One region of the Saccharopolyspora sp. NPDC000359 genome, then DNA from elsewhere that is predicted to be linked to it. Evidence: riboswitches for the same ligand, from Rfam matches in the RefSeq annotation. Region 1 holds a riboswitch; the other holds the start of a gene.

Region 1 (4,765 bases):
TGCAGGTGTGCTCGGCTTCGATGACCACGCCGACGCCCTTGGGCTGCAGGTGCTCGCACAACCAGTCGGCGACCTGCTTGGTCAGCCGCTCCTGCACCTGCGGGCGGCAGGCGAAGTGCTCGACCACGCGCGCCAGCTTCGACAGCCCGAGGATCCGCTCGCCCGGCAGGTAGCCGACGTGCGCGGTGCCGACGAACGGCAGCAGGTGGTGCTCGCACACCGACCGGACCGGGATCGACCGCGCCAGCACCAGCTCGTCGTAGCCCTCCTCGTTCGGGAAGGTCGTCAGGTCGAACGGGCGCGGGGTGAACAGCTCGGCGTAGGCGCGGGCCATCCGGCCCGGCGTGCCCCGCAGGCTCTCGGAGTCTGTCGCGACGCCCAGCGCCCGCAGCAGGTCCCCCGCAGCCCGTTCCGCGGCGTCGAGGTCGATCTGGCCAGCGGGCTCGTTGGCGACGTGCAGGGCGGGTGCGGTTGTCATGTCTTCCTCCGGGTCGACGCGGCCGGTGCTCGCGACCGCGGCGGGTGGCCCAGGTCCACCCCTATTTCGCCAATCAACGTTAGTCTTATTGAGGGACCTCGGTCAACGTTCCCGGTCGCCGGGCCGCTGACTGGATTCCACCCATTGAGATGTGCCCGAGAGCGCTAGGGTTGGACCATGGACAAGGCCGGTTCGGCGATGACCGCGGTGGCCGCGTTGGACGACGAGCTGCGGCGCGGCATGTACGACTACATCCGCCGCGCGCGGCGGCCGGTGGGCCGCGACGAGGCCGCCTCGGCGGTCGGCATCTCCCGCAAGCTCGCCGCCTTCCACCTCGACAAGCTGGTGGCGGCGGGCCTGCTGTGCGCGCGGTACGAGCCGCTGGACGGGGTGCGCAAGGTCGGCCGCACCCCCAAGGTCTACGAACCGGCGCGCACCGACATCCGGATCAGCATCCCGCCCCGGCGCCACGACCTGCTGGCCGACATCCTGGTGGACGCGGTACTCACCGAAGGTGACCGGGAGAACGCCACCCAAGCGGTGATGCGCGTGGCACGCGAGCGCGGGCACGACCTCGGCAGGGCCGAGCGGGAGCGCACCCGTCCAGGTCGACTCGGCGCCGAGCGCGCGCTGACCCGGGCGGCGGAGGTGCTCGCCGACCACGGGTTCGAACCGGACCGGGAGGCTCCGGGCTGCGTGCGGCTGCGCAACTGCCCGTTCCACCCGGTGACCTCGCGGTCCCCGGAGCTGGTGTGCGGCTTGAACCACGCCTTCCTGCAGGGCTTCCTCGCGGGGCTCCAGGCCCGCACGACCGAAGCCGTGCTCGAGCCGCGCGCCGGTGAGTGCTGCGTCGAGCTGCGCAGCACCTGACGCCCCACCAGAGGTCCACAGTGGACGTAGCGAGGCCGACGCGCCTCGCCGCGTCACGAGCCCACTACTCCCCGTGGCTGATCCACTGCGGATGGTGCGCCTGCTCGGAGTGCTCTCACCCACCGGTGTCCGGGGTGGTGCGCCGAAGGTAGGGTGTGTGGCCGATGACAGGGGAGCGCCGTGGTGAAGGGCGCTGAGAGTGCGGGTTGAGCCGCAGACCCTCCGAACCTGCTCCGGTTAACACCGGCGAAGGGAGTTCTAGTGGTGCGCGATGCCGCCTTCCGCTACCGGACCATCGACTTCGTCACCGTCGCGATGCTGGGCGTCGCGGTCGGCGTGGCGTTCTGGGGCTGGGCGCAGCTCTACCAGGTGCTGAGCACCTTCTCCGCGTTCGCGTTCCCGCCGAGCTCGGGGCTGTTCGGCGGCGCTTGGCTGCTCGGCGGGGTGATCGGCGGGCTGGTGGTCCGCAAGCCCGGTGCCGCGCTGCTGACCGAGGTGGTCGCCGCGTCCGTGGAGGCGCTGCTGGGCAACAGCTGGGGCTTGTCGACGGTGATCTCCGGGTGCGTCCAGGGGTTCGGCGTCGAGCTGGTGCTGGCCGTGTTCCTGTGGAAGCGGTTCGGCCCGCTGGTCGCCGCGCTGGCGGCTGCGGTGGCCGCCGCGTTCGAGTCGTTCTACGAGTGGCAGGTCTACTACACCGACTGGGCGCTGCCCTACCAGCTGGCGCACCTCGGGTTCTTCGTGGTGTCCGGCGTGGTCATCGCCGGGTTCGGCGGCTGGGCGCTGGTGCGCGGGCTGGCCGCGACCGGGGCGCTGGACGCGTTCGGGCCGGGCCGGGAGCACCACGAGCGGGCGGCGGTGTGACGACCTCGACGGACCTGCGCGCGGAGCTGCGAGGCTTCGGCTGGCGGCCGCTGGGGCGGCGCACGCCCACCGTGCAGGGGCTGGACCTGCGGATCCAGCCCGGTGAGCGGGTGCTGCTGGCCGGGCCGAGCGGGGCGGGCAAGTCGACCGTCGTGCACGCCCTGGCCGGGGTGCTCGGCGGGGCGCTGCCGGGCGAGCTGAGCGGCGAGGTCCGGGTGCACGGCCAGATCGGGCTGGTGCTGCAGAACCCCGGGGCGGCCCTGGTGGCGGACCGGATCGGGCGCGATGTCGCCTTCGGCCCGGAGAACGCCGGGGTCGCGCCGGAGGAGATCTGGCGGCGGGTGGCCGAAGCCCTCGAGCTGGTCGGGCTCCCCCACCCCACCGACCACCCGACGTCGGCGCTGTCCGGCGGTGAGCTGCAGCGGCTCGCCCTGGCCGGGGTCCTGGCGCTGCGACCGTCGATGCTGCTGCTGGACGAACCGACGTCGATGCTCGACCCGGACAACGCCGAGCGGGTGCGCGCGGCGGTGGCCGACGTCGTGGCCAACACCGGCGCTTCGCTGGTCGTGGTGGACCACCGGGTCGGCCCGTGGCTGGAGCTGGTGGACCGCGTCGTCGTCCTCGACTCCGCCGGTCAGGTCATGCACGACGTCGACCCCGAGACCTGCCGGGCCCAGCTCACCGATGAGCTCGGCCGCGCCGGGGTGTGGATGCCCGATCTGCCCGCGCCCGCGCCGACAGAGGTGCCGACGGCGCTGGTGGCCCCGGGCTCCCCCGGCCCGCAGCTCGAAGCGCGGAAACTGGGCGTGGACCTGGTGGCTCGCCGGATGCGGACATCCGCTGCGGTGACCGCCCTGGATGATGTCTCCACCTCGGTCTCACCGGGCCAGGTCTCGGCGTTCACCGGAGCGTCCGGTGCGGGCAAGTCCACCCTCCTCGCCGCGCTGGCGGGCCTGGTCCGCCCCGACCGCGGGAGCATCGACGGCACCCCCGTGCCGCTGCACCGGATGAGGTCCGCCGACCTCGCGCGGACGGTCGGCTGGGTGCCGCAGAACCCGGAGCACGGCTTCCTCACCACCAGCGTGCGCGAGGAGATCGCCCGCACCGGGATGCGGCTGGGCGCCCCGGTCGCGGTCGACGAGGTCCTGGAGGTGCTCGGGCTGAGCGCACTCGCCGGGGCCAACCCCTACCGGCTCTCCGGCGGGGAACAGCGCCGGGTCGCGCTCGCCGCGGCGCTCGCGCACCGGCCCGGCGCCCTGATGCTCGACGAACCGACCGTCGGGCAGGACCGCCGCACCTGGGCCGCGATCGCCGGGTGGGTGCGGGCCGCTGCCCGGTCTGGCGCCACCGCGGCCGCCTCCACCCACGACCCGGTGCTGATCGAGTTGGCCGACCGCGAGACGCGGCTCCACCGGGGGCGGGTGTTGGCGCGATGAGCGGTGTGCTGGCCAGGGTGAACCCTCTCGTGCTGGTGTCGGTTGGCCTGCTGGCGCTCGTCGCCTCGCTCGGAGTGCGCTCACTGCCCACCGCATTGATCACCTCGGGCGCCTACGTGCTCGCCATGGCGCTGATGCTCCCGGCGCGCTCCGGCCACCCACTGCGGTTCCTCACGGTCGTGCTGGGCGGTCTCTCGGTCGCCTACTCGACGTGGCTGCTCGGCGGTGGGCACCTCGACGTCGCCGCCACCGCGGGGTTGCGGATCGTCGTGCTGGCGCTGCCCGGGGTGGCCGTCGCGCCGCTGATCGAGCCGATGGCGCTGGCCGACCAGCTCGGGCAGCGCCTGCGCCTGCCGCACCGCTTCGTCGTGTCGTTCGCCGCGGCGCTGCAACGGTTCGAGCAGCTCGGCCAGACCTGGCAGCACCTCTCGCGGGCCCGCCGCGCACGCGGGTTCGGTCCCGGTCGCGGACCGCTCTCCCGCGCCCGCCACGCCGCCTCGGTCACCTTCGGACTGCTGGTGAGCACCATGCGCGAGGCCACCAGCGCCTCGATCGCGATGGACGCCCGCGGGTTCGCCCGCGCCCGGCGGCGCACCTGGGCGGAACCGGCCCCCTGGACCGGGACGGACACCGCCGTCCTGCTGGTCGGCGTGCTGCTCGCCGCCGTTCCCCACGCAGCCGGGGTGCTGGGCGCCGCCTGATTGACCACGGCGCGTCGGCCGGTGGGCACGTGCCGTGGTCTGGTCGAATGTGGGCATGCGACTGGAGGTGCGATGACGAGGAGGAGCAGGTGGCGCTGGTTCGCCGCGTGCGCGCTCGTGGCGGCGACGACGGGATGCGCGGCTGCGCAGGACGCCGCTCCGGCCGCTCCAGCCGAGTCGGCCGCGCCGACCTCGGCCGCACCGGACACGGCCGCCCAGGACCCGGCTCGGTTCGCCGAGCAGGTGCTCGCCCGAGCACGGGAAGCCGGTGTCGATCCGCAGCTGCTGATGGCGATTCTCCACAACGAGTCCTACAAGCCGCACGACCCGGCCGCCGAGCGCGCCTGGTTGCAGATCGACCCGGACGCCGCGCTGGGCGTGGCGAACATGCACCGGGTCGCCTTCGACGAGGTCAAGGC
Region 2 (4,765 bases), on a different contig from region 1:
GCCCGGAACACCCCGCTGGCGTCCGATGTGGACATCCCGGCGCTGGCGGCCGAGCTGGGCGGTTACTCGGCGGCCGACTGCGCGGCCCTGGTCCGCGAGGCGGCGCTCACCGCGATGCGCGAATCCCTCGCGGCGGCCGAGGTCTCAGCGGACCACCTCGCCGCCGCCCGCAAGGCGGTCCGCCCGTCCCTGGACCCGGCCCAGCTCGCGGCCCTCGAGTCCTACGCGCACTCGCACCGCCCCTGACACGTCGCCCGGGTGGCAGGCCCACCCGGGCTACTTGGTGGCGGTCGGGCCCTTGTAGTCGTTGGTGATGATGGCGATCAGGCCGGGCGTCGCGTCCTGGATGCCGTCGAAGCGGGGTTCGACGCGGGCTCCGAAGCGGGCCGCCAGGGCCTTCGCCTGGCCCTCCTCCGGGGTGCCGGGCCGGAAGTAGACCGTGGTCGTCGGGATCAGCCCGGCTGAGTAGTTGCCGACCTCCGGGACGTCGTACCCGGCGCGGCGGATGTCCTCGGCGGCGCGGTGCGCCAACCCGCTGATCGTGCTGTTGTTGTAGACCCGCACCATCACGACTTCGGCCTGCTCGCCGGAGCCGCCCGGCGCGTCGGGACGCTGCTGGTGCTGGCCGGTCTCGGGCGGCAGCTGCTGGCCGGTCTCGGGCGGCAGCGGTGCAGGCGGCGGGGCCTCGGGCTGCCGCACCGGCTCCGAGGTGGCGGGCGACGGTTGCACCAGCGACGACTTCGCCGGGTAGTTCCCCGGTTCGGGGGGCAGCGGTTGGGCGGAGTTCGACGTGTCGCCGCCGGAGACCAGCGTGGCGATGCCGATGGCACCCGCGATCACACCGGCCCCGATCAGCCCGAAGCCGACGAGCTTGGCCTTGGCGGGTCCGGTGGATTCCCCTGAAGTCATCAGTGCAACTCGATTCCCAGTCGTTGGGCGGCCCGCGCGCGCTGCCGCGCCGCCCGTGCCTTGCGCAGCCGTTTGATCAGCATAGGGTCCGCGCGAAAAGCTGCAGGACTGTCCAGCAGGGCGTTGAGCACCTGGTAGTAGCGCGACGGCGACATGTCGAACAGTTCCCGGATCGCCTGCTCCTTCGCGCCCGACCGCTTCCACCACTGCGCTTCGAACGCCAGCACCCCCAGCTCCCGGTCGGTGAGCACCTCGGAGGGCACCGGCTCCGGTTCGGGCGCCGGTTCCGCGACCGGCTCGGCGACCTCCACCACCGGTTCGGCGAGCCGCAACCGCCGCCCCTCCGGCGATCTCTGCTCCTCCTGCGCGCGCGCCAACTGCTCGCACTGGCGAGCGATCTCCTGCGCGGTCAGCATTTGGGCGGCGTCCATCCGACTCCTCGCCTCGCGATCCGGGCCTTCGGCGCGTTCGCGGAATCACACGGCTGTGATTCCACCCCCGATTACACCACGGCCGCCGATCGCGGCGGCGCCGATCACACCGGCGGGTACCGGAAAAGAGCACCCCGCCCGGGTCCGCGGCGGTGCCGATAAGGTCCCTGTCATGGCTGTTCACCCGATCTGCATCTACGGCGAGCCAGTGCTGCACCACCCGACGCGTCCGGTGGAGCGCTTCGACGAGGAGCTGCGCACCCTCGTCGAGGACATGTTCGAGACGATGGCCGCCGCGAACGGTGTCGGGCTGGCGGCCAACCAGATCGGCGTGGACCTGCGGCTGTTCGTCTACGACTGCCCGGACGACGAGGGCGTCCAGCACCGCGGCGTGGTGGTGAACCCGGAGCTGACCACCTCGGAGGTCCCGGAAGGGATGCCGGACCCGGACGAGGACTGGGAGGGCTGCCTGTCGGTGCCCGGCGAGTCCTACCCGACCGGCCGGGCCAGCTGGGCGAAGGTCACCGGGTCCGATGTGGACGGCAAGCCGATCGAGGTCGAGGGCACCGGCTACTTCGCGCGCTGCCTGCAGCACGAGACCGACCACCTGGACGGCTACGTCTACGTGGACCGCCTGGTGGGCCGCCACAAGCGCGCCTCGAAGAAGATGCTCAAGCGCAACGGCTGGGGCGTGCCCGGGCTGACCTGGGACCCGGCCGAGCACGGCGACCCCTTCGACGACGAGGACTGATCAGAAGTCCTTGGTGTCCAAGGCGAACCCGAACGGCTCGGGGATCTCGATCGGCTGCCCGAACGGGACGTCCTCGTGATTCCAGCAGCGCCCACCGTGCAGCTTGGAGCGCAGGGACACGACCGCCCCTCGTAGGCGAATCGGTCGATCAGGTACAGGGGCACTTCAGCGTGCGCGTACGCCCAGAGCTTCTTCTTCCGATCGTCATCGGCGTGATCGCCCTGGTCACGAGCCTGCTCGCAAACCGCGCCACCGCCATCGGGATGAACGGGGCTTGGCAGGCACCGGGGCGGCGGCTAGCCTCGCAGCGACAACCTAAGACCGCGGGAGCTCGCACCAACAGCGGGCTGAGAGGGCGGCTGGAGAACTCCGGGGCCGCCGACCGCATGAACCTGACCGGGTAATGCCGGCGTAGGGAGTGGATTGGCAGTGGCCGACGTGCGTCCGAACGCGTCCGAGAACGGCAGCGAGATCACCACCGGGGCCATCAGCGGCTCGCGGAAGGTGTTTCGCAGCACCGAATCCGGCCTCCAAGTGCCATTCCGCCGCATCGAGCTCACCAACGGCGAGCACCTCGACGTGTACGACACCTCCGGGCCGTACACCGACGAGAACACCACCGTGGATGTCCACAGCGGACTCCACCGGATGCGGGCGGGGTGGACCGACGGGCGGGAGCACCGCACCCAGCTGGGCTGGGCCAGGGCCGGGGTCGTCACGCGGGAGGTGGAGTACATCGCGACCCGCGAGGGCCTCTCCCCCGAGTTCGTCCGGGACGAAGTGGCCAGCGGCCGGGCCGTCATCCCGGCCAACCGGTGCCACCCGGAGAGCGAGCCGATGATCATCGGGAAGAACTTCCTGGTGAAGGTCAACGCCAACATCGGCAACTCGGCGGTGACCTCCTCGGTCGAGGAGGAGGTGGAGAAGATGGTGTGGGCCACCCGGTGGGGCGCCGACACCGTGATGGACCTGTCCACCGGCAAGCGCATCCACGAGACCCGCGAGCGGATCCTGCGCAACTCGCCGGTGCCGATCGGCACCGTGCCGATCTACCAGGCGCTGGAGAAGGTCAACGGCGACCCGGCCGCGCTGACCTGGGAGATCTACCGGGACACCGTGATCGAGCAGTGCGAGCAGGGCGTGGACTACATGACCGTGCACGCCGGGGTGCTGCTGCGCTACGTGCCGCTGACCGCCCAGCGCGTCACCGGCATCGTCTCCCGCGGCGGGTCGATCATGGCCGCCTGGTGCCTGGCGCACCACCGGGAGAGCTTCCTGTACACGCACTTCAGCGAGCTGTGCGAGATCCTGCGCGACTACGACGTCACCTTCTCGCTCGGCGACGGCCTGCGGCCCGGCTCCATCGCCGACGCCAACGACCGCGCGCAGTTCGCCGAGCTGGAGACCCTCGGCGAGCTCACGCACATCGCCCGCGAGCACGACGTGCAGGTAATGATCGAGGGGCCCGGCCACGTGCCGATGCACAAGATCGCCGAGAACGTGCGGCTGGAGGAGGAGCTGTGCGGTGAGGCGCCGTTCTACACGCTCGGCCCGCTGACCACCGACATCGCGCCCGCCTACGACCACATCACCTCCGGCATCGGGGCGGCCATGATCGCCCAGGCGGGCACCGCGATGCTCTGCTACGTCACGCCCAAGGAGCACCTGGGCCTGCCCAACCGGGACGACGTCAAGACCGGGGTGATCACCTACAAGATCGCCGCGCACGCCGCCGACCTGGCCAAGGGCCACCCGCGGGCGCAGGAGCGGGACGACGCGCTCTCCCGGGCGCGGTTCGAGTTCCGCTGGACCGACCAGTTCAACCTGTCCCTGGACCCGGACACCGCGCGGGCGTTCCACGACGAGACGCTGCCCGCCGAACCGGCCAAGACGGCGCACTTCTGCTCCATGTGCGGGCCGAAGTTCTGCTCGATGAAGATCACCCAGGACGTCCGGAAGTTCGCCGAGGAGCGCGGGCTGACCAGCATCGAGGCGATCGAGGCGGGCATGCGGGAGAAGTCCGAGGAGTTCTCCGGCGCCGGCGGCAAGGTCTACCTGCCGCTGGCCGACTGAGCGCGTCCCCCGGCGCGTCGTGCGCCGACGCGCCGGGGGACCGCAACTTCCACTGGGATCGCGCACCCCCGGGACGGCTCGCGGCCGGGGAGATCGAGGAGGTCGGGGTCGTAGCATGGACTGGATGCACGAGACCTCGGCGGAGCACGAAGCACGGCCCGCGAACGACACCGCCCCACCGACCGCGTTGACCATCGCCGGTTCGGACTCCGGGGGCAGCGCCGGGATGCACGCCGACCTGCGCGCCTTCTTCGCCTGCGGGGTGCACGGGATGACCGCCGTCACCGCGGTCACCGTGCAGAACACCGTCGGCGTCACCGGGCTGGTGGAGATCCCGCCGGAGACCGTGGCCGCGCAGGTCGACGCGGTGGCCTCCGACATCGGCGTGGACGCCGCCAAGACCGGGGTGCTCGCCTCCGCGGCGACCATCGACGCGGTGCTGGAGGTCTGCGACAGGCACGGCATCGGGCGCGGCGGGCGCACACCGTTCGTGGTGGACCCGGTCGCCGCATCCCGCAGCGGCGAACCGCTGCTCCGCAAGGACGCGCTGGACGCGCTGCGCAACGAGGCCTTCCCGCGCGCCTCGCTGGTGACGCCGAAC

The links. A riboswitch is a leader RNA that binds a small molecule or an ion and turns the genes downstream of it on or off. The one in region 1 is predicted to bind thiamine pyrophosphate.
Region 2: it holds a riboswitch for thiamine pyrophosphate, as region 1 does, so the genes downstream of both, thiC (phosphomethylpyrimidine synthase ThiC) here and ABT324_RS18965 (ECF transporter S component) in region 1, are expected to answer to the same signal.

The regions. Positions count from the first base shown of each region.
Region 1 covers NZ_JBEPDU010000028.1:51,178-55,942, reverse strand. The annotation lists gene folE (GTP cyclohydrolase I FolE) at 1-478, opposite strand, end outside; gene ABT324_RS18970 (helix-turn-helix transcriptional regulator) at 656-1,348, shown strand; TPP riboswitch at 1,508-1,620, shown strand; gene ABT324_RS18965 (ECF transporter S component) at 1,613-2,209, shown strand; gene ABT324_RS18960 (ABC transporter ATP-binding protein) at 2,206-3,645, shown strand; gene ABT324_RS18955 (energy-coupling factor transporter transmembrane component T family protein) at 3,642-4,346, shown strand; gene ABT324_RS18950 (transglycosylase SLT domain-containing protein) at 4,419-4,765, shown strand, end outside.
Region 2 covers NZ_JBEPDU010000046.1:36,820-41,584, forward strand. The annotation lists gene ABT324_RS25735 (AAA family ATPase) at 1-246, shown strand, start outside; gene ABT324_RS25740 (LytR C-terminal domain-containing protein) at 277-909, opposite strand; gene ABT324_RS25745 (DUF3263 domain-containing protein) at 909-1,220, opposite strand; gene ABT324_RS25750 (peptide deformylase) at 1,513-2,091, shown strand; TPP riboswitch at 2,405-2,528, shown strand; gene thiC (phosphomethylpyrimidine synthase ThiC) at 2,521-4,164, shown strand; gene thiD (bifunctional hydroxymethylpyrimidine kinase/phosphomethylpyrimidine kinase) at 4,289-4,765, shown strand, end outside.